One region of the Blautia sp. DFI.6.71 genome, then DNA from elsewhere that is predicted to be linked to it. Evidence: riboswitches for the same ligand, from Rfam matches in the RefSeq annotation. Region 1 holds a riboswitch; the other holds the start of a gene.

Region 1 (3,217 bases):
GGATCTGCCGGAGGAAGAATATTCTCGTCTGGCAGAGCAGATACTGGAAATCTGTAAGAGATATCAGGTTCCCTGTATATTACATACCTATGTAAACGTAGCAGAAAAACTGCATCATCCATACATTCATCTGCCAATGTTTCTGTTGGAAAAATATGAGGGAAAGCTTGGAGGTTTCCGGCAGATCGGAAGTTCGGTCCACTCTGTAGAAGATGCATTGAAAGCAGAAAGTCTGGGAGCTGATTATCTTACGGCAGGACATATTTATACAACTGACTGTAAAAAAGGACTTCCACCCAGAGGACTGGAATTTCTGGAGAATGTCTGTAAAGCAGTAAAGATTCCTGTATATGCCATAGGAGGGATACATCCGGGAACAGGACAGTTAAATGAGATTATGGAACATGGTTCAGCCGGTGGATGTATTATGTCAGATATGATGAAGATATAGTAAATAAAAAGCCGTATTTCAACAATCAAACATGTTGAAATACGGCTTTTATAAAAGCATCATTCATCAAAAATAGTAACAATTTCACCATCCAGAATACGGTTTGTATTCTTTACGGCACAGAAGTTTCCGCACATACTGCAGGTGTCTTCTTTCTCAGGTTTGGCCTCTGCGCGGTAGCGTCTTGCTTTCTCAGGATCCATGCTGAGTTTGAACATTTCTTCCCAGTCAAGACGTTTTCTCGCTTCGCTCATCTTATAATCCCATTCTGCGGCACCGGGAACTCCTTTGGCAATATCAGCAGCATGAGCAGCAATTTTGGCAGCAATAATTCCCTCTTTTACATCAGCTGCATTTGGCAGACGAAGATGTTCTGCAGGTGTTACATAGCAGAGGAAAGCAGCACCTGAATAAGCAGCAATCGCACCGCCGATTGCGGAAGTAATGTGGTCATATCCGGGAGCAACATCTGTTACAAGCGGTCCAAGTACATAGAAAGGAGCGCCATGGCAAAGAGTTTTCTGGATCTCCATATTAGCTGCGATCTGGTTCAGCGGCATGTGGCCAGGTCCCTCGATCATAACCTGAACATCCTTTTCCCATGCACGTTTGGTAAGCTCACCGAGAGTGATCAGCTCTTCAATCTGTGCAGTATCAGTTGCATCTGCAATACATCCGGGACGACATGCATCTCCCAGACTTAAAGTGATATCATACTCTCTGCAGATATCAAGAATTTCATCAAAATGTTCATAGAACGGGTTCTCTTTTCCTGTCATTTCCATCCATGCGAACATAATAGAACCACCTCTGGAAACAATGTTCATGAGACGTTTATTCTGTTTGAAACGTGCTGCGGTTGCACGATTCATACCGCAGTGGATAGTCATAAAATCCACGCCGTCTTCTGCATGCATACGTACGATATCAATCCACTCTTCAGAAGTAATCTTGCCAAGTGCTTTGTGATAATATACTACTGCGTCGTAGATCGGAACAGTACCGATCATTGCCGGACATTCGGATGTAAGTTTGCGGCGGAAGCTTCTGGTATCTCCGTAGGAGCTGAGATCCATGATGGCTTCTGCACCCATTTCTACTGCTGAATGTACCTTTTCATATTCCATATCAACGTCTTTCCAGTCTCTGGAAACACCTAAATTTACATTGATCTTGGTGGTCAGCTTTGCACCGACACCGCTCGGACTGATGCTCTTGTGATTTTTGTTGCAGGGAATAATTACCTGTCCTTTTGCAATCAGTTCTCTTAATTCTTCCACGTCAAAGTGTTCTTTTTCTGCTACGATTTCCATCTGTGGTGTGATGATTCCCTGACGTGCCGCGTCCATCTGCGTTGTATACTGTGTCATTTTTTCCTCCTTGCCCTGCACTGTGGGCTCTTAATTGCTGCACATAGTAATAGATAAACAGCAATATTAAATGAACTGCGCCTCCTGCATATAGCAGGGACTTGCACCTGCGCATATTCGTAAGTTTTTAAGTAAACTACTGGTGTGACAGAGAGTGGTGCCCCCGGTCTGTCGTGGCAATATTTTATTGCCTTTCAGGCGTGTGAAATCATTTGCCTGACTATTTATCCGCAATTAAAACAGGGGGGAGATAATATGATATGTCCGTTCAGAGTAAAAGGAAAACTGCAATACGCCAACAAGCATATTGCAGTGTGGAAGAACTATAACTTTCCCTACGTTGGCATTATCCAAATCAGGTAATGGGTTAAAGCGATACAGCTTACTCTCAGCCCGTTTACACAAGCACCCCTTGTCTCAATTACAATCAGTGTATCACTTAGATATGGGAAAGTCAATATAAAATTTTGGCTACGTCATTGATAACGTAGCCGGATTTATGCAATTGCTATGGATAACTATGGTCAGACTAAGGACATATTATAGGCTTTGGAATCAGAATGCCATACTTTGTTTTTCACTTTTTTATTGGCAATTACCTTAATGCCATACTTGGTATTCTTTTTCATTCCGGTGAGTGTAAAGAAATTGGAAGTTGTTGTTTTTACTTTTTTGAAAGAACTGCTTCCCGGATATTTTATGTAAATACTGTAATTGTCTGCACCGGCAGTTCTGTTCCATTTTACGCTCATGGAGCTGTTGGTATTGCCTGCTTTCTGAAGAGTGATGACATTGGAAATATATCTGTCCGTAGAGGTTGAACTTACATACCGTTTATTTCCCAGAACCAGATAAGGGTAAATCTTCACCTGATAAAATGTATTGCCGGATATTGGAATGGTAAAGGAATATCTGGTATTAAAATATTTAGTTATAAGTTTGTGGGCTGCAGAACTCTGGTATACAACCTTATAACCTGTAATGGAGTTTGAAGGGTTTACAGTCTGCATATTGAAGGTATATCTGCCGGTTGATGCATAGGAAGATTTAATCTTTACCTTTGAATAAAGCGTGGTACATCCCACAGTACGGGAAGAAATCGCAATGCCGGATGAATTCAGTGCTGTGATTTTAATAACATAAGCAGTTCCTGCTTTTAGCTTATTGATCTTAGCTTTGTTGTGGGTATTGCCAATATAGCCGAGAAAACGATAGGAAGAGGAACTTAAAGGGCTGATATTGACAGCATATTTGGAAGCATTGGTAACAGGGTTCCACTGAATAGTTACAGAATTCTCGGAAGCTGCTGTCTGTCTGATTCCGGGCTGGGCGGTAAGAGAAGCGCAGGCATTCTGTGCATCGGATGATTCAATGGCAGGTGTGTCAGAATCGTCAC
Region 2 (3,217 bases), on a different contig from region 1:
AATAATATTCTGCGTTATTATGGAGCAAATTCCGTATATGGAAGTGATATTCCCATTGCCTGTGTAGGTGTTATCTCCAAAGTCAATATGGTGTTTATGGCAATCTGTATTGGTATTTCTCAGGGCAGTCAGCCAATCTGGGGATTTAATTACGGAGCAAAGAAATATGACAGAGTAAGACAGGCATACCGTTATTCTGTAACTGCCTGTACAGTAATTGCAACGATATTTTTTTTCTGTTTCCAGATATTTCCACACCAGATCGTGGGTATCTTCGGAACAGGAAGTGAGCTGTATTTTCAGTTTGCAGAACGCTACTTGAAAATATTTATGTTTATGACTTTTGCAAACGGTATCCAGCCGGTATCTTCCGGTTTCTTTACTTCTATCGGTATGGCGAAGCTGGGTATTGTAATGTCTCTGACACGGCAGGTGATTTTTCTTCTGCCATTGATCATTATCTTCCCGTTGTTTATGGGAATTGATGGAGTGATGTATGCAGGACCGATCGCAGATGCAGCGGCATTTGTGCTGGCAATTGTGTTTGCGAGACGAGAACTGGGAAAGATGCGCAGTGCGGAAATAGCATAAAAAAGTTCCCGCAGATAATATGGAAGAAATTTGTCCATATTGTCTGACGGGAACTTTTTTATAAAAGATTGTAAAACTGATCGAACAGCTCTGTCTGGAAGCTTCCGGGGCCGGAGCTGTTTTTCTCTGCTCTTTCTCCTGCTGTGCCAAATTCTCTGGCTGCTGACAGGGCCGTTGTAAATGGGTCTGTAACTGCCAGATAGGTGGCACAGATCATTCCAAGCATACATCCGGTTCCTGTGATCTGTGACATGGCAGGAGTACCGTTTGTAATAAATTCACACTTACTGGCAGAGACGATCATATCTTCCTTGCCTGTGATAAGAAGTGTGGTATTCCACTGGGAAGCCTTTTCCTGGAACAGTTCTTTCAGATGGGAACGATTGGCATCTGTAAGCACATCCTGTACGCCTGCGTCAATTCCGATTGCATGTGCGGTCTGTCCGGACATGGCAAGAAGTTCAGACATATTTCCTTTTAAGAGTTCAGGCATGTGGATGTTCATAAGCTTCTGCGCAAATTCATAGCGCAGATTGCTGCAGGCGGTTCCTACCAGATCAAGCATAACAGGTATGTGGAGACTGGCAGCGATTTTCAGAGATTCAGGCATGGATTTCATACGCGCATCGGTGATATTTCCAAGATTCAGTGCCAGTGACTGAGCATGGCTGGTGATCTCAGCTACTTCAGCAGGATGTTCTGCCATGATCGGGCGGCCTCCGGCCGCCAGAATAATATTAGCGCAGTCATGAATAGAAATTGGATTAGTGATGCAGTGAATCAGCGGTTGGGCTGCTCTGGTCAGTTGTCTGGGATTTGTCTGATTTACGGTCATATACTTTTGCTCCAAGGCTTTGTTGAAATTTGGCAAGCATTCCTGCGTGACTTAAGGCCTTCAGGAAGAAATAGGCAATGGTGCCGCCCATGCAGGTTGCTGCCAGAAACATTGGTGTATAGAAAAATGCGTTCAGTCCGCTTCTGCCCATAAGAAATGCCATTACAGGATAGGAAACCAGAGAGCCGATGATACCGGTTCCGAAGATTTCACCGATCACTGCGCAGATAATCTTTCCATGAGAAGCGCGGTAGAAAACGCCTGATAAAAATGCGCCGAATACGGCACCTGTCAGTGCAAGTGGCGGGATACCCATAAACATCATTCGGATGATTCCGATGAGAGTGGCACAAAGCAATGAATACCACGGTCCCAGAAGTACGGAACAGACGATGTTTATCAGGTGTGCAGTAGGGCACATACCCTCGATTCTCAAAATAGGTGAGATGACAACGCCGATGGCAACCATCATGGCGAGCATGACCATTCTGAGTGTTTTTGATCTGTCTGTGTTCATAATAATGAACCTCCTTGAAATGAAGATTTGGTCTGCCGAAGCAGACATTATCAGTTGTGCAGGAAGCAGATAAAATCCTGCAAAAAAATCTGCCGGAATAACACACTGGCAGATTTTAATATACAAATACAGTCCCTACGCTGGCATTATCCATATCAGGTGCGGTCGAAGATCAATCTTCCTCTCAGCTTGTCACACAGGCTCCCGTTGTTATTATCCATTATGCAGATTTTCTTTTGTTAGAGCGTATTTGAAAAATGCTTTACGCAAGATGTGCGTTACAATTTTTCAAACACGCTTTAGAGTAACACAAGCTTTTGGAAAAGTCAATGGGATGTAAAAGCAGTGTAAATTTCCTACAGTAAATTTACACTACCTAATATTATTTTTAAGTTGACTTTTTATTTTTTTCAGCATATACTAACAGTAGCTAAGGAATGTGACGAGATTCCATGAAGCGAACTAAAGAAACAAAAGCCCTCAGAGTTGCAGCTCTGAGGGCTTTCTTGCTCGTTACGGTGAGCTGTTCCGTTTGGGCTGTTGCTGTCTAGCGTCTGCCGTCCAGCCATTTGCATATGTAGTAGCTAACTACGCCTGCTAAAACAGAGACAAGAAATGTGACGAGAATTTCTTCCATGAAACTCACCTCCTTTCTGCTGGAGGTTCGACAGCTCTTATAGTATATCATGGTTTAGGACGAATTGAAATAAAAAATCTATTTGTACTAAAACGATTGTCCGTGCTATGATTAACAGGTAGATGACAGACAGCATATGATAAAAAGAAGCTGTCTGCATGGACAGAAAGGCAGGTTAAATCTGATGAAACAGGAAAATTACATAAAGGGTATGATAATGATCATCCTGTCGGCGTTTTTCTTTGCTTGTATGAATGTGAGTGTGCGTCTGGCAGGTGATCTGCCGTCTGTGGAGAAGAGTTTCTTCCGGAATCTGGTGGCGGCGGTGTTTGCAGCGGCGATTCTCTGTAAGAATCGTACAGTGCCGAAGGTGGATAAGAAATACTGGGGACCGCTGATTTTGCGTTGTGTGTGCGGGACACTGGGGATTCTGTGTAACTTTTATGCCATTGATCATCTGTTGGTGGCAGATGCATCGATACTGAATAAGTTGTCTCCGTTTTTTGCGATTATTTTTTCATTCCTTTTGTTAAAGGAAAAGATCAGACCGGTGCAGGCTGCGTGTGTTGCGCTGGCGTTTATAGGATGTTTATTTGTAGTGAAACCGGGATTTCAGAATGCGGCACTTGTTCCGGCA

Evidence for each region. Region 1 has a riboswitch for thiamine pyrophosphate ahead of thiC (phosphomethylpyrimidine synthase ThiC). Riboswitches for the same ligand answer to the same signal wherever they lie in the genome.
Region 2: it holds a riboswitch for thiamine pyrophosphate, as region 1 does, so the genes downstream of both, thiW (energy coupling factor transporter S component ThiW) here and thiC (phosphomethylpyrimidine synthase ThiC) in region 1, are expected to answer to the same signal.

What each region holds. Positions count from the first base shown of each region.
Region 1 is NZ_JAJDMJ010000003.1:25,100-28,316, reverse strand. It holds gene LJE12_RS02850 (thiamine phosphate synthase) at 1-451, shown strand, start outside; gene thiC (phosphomethylpyrimidine synthase ThiC) at 511-1,821, opposite strand; TPP riboswitch at 2,136-2,244, opposite strand; gene LJE12_RS02840 (fibronectin type III domain-containing protein) at 2,346-3,217, opposite strand, start outside.
Region 2 is NZ_JAJDMJ010000058.1:15,636-18,852, forward strand. It holds gene LJE12_RS16935 (MATE family efflux transporter) at 1-591, shown strand, start outside; gene thiM (hydroxyethylthiazole kinase) at 650-1,426, opposite strand; gene thiW (energy coupling factor transporter S component ThiW) at 1,356-1,943, opposite strand; TPP riboswitch at 2,058-2,161, opposite strand; gene LJE12_RS16950 (DMT family transporter) at 2,765-3,217, shown strand, end outside.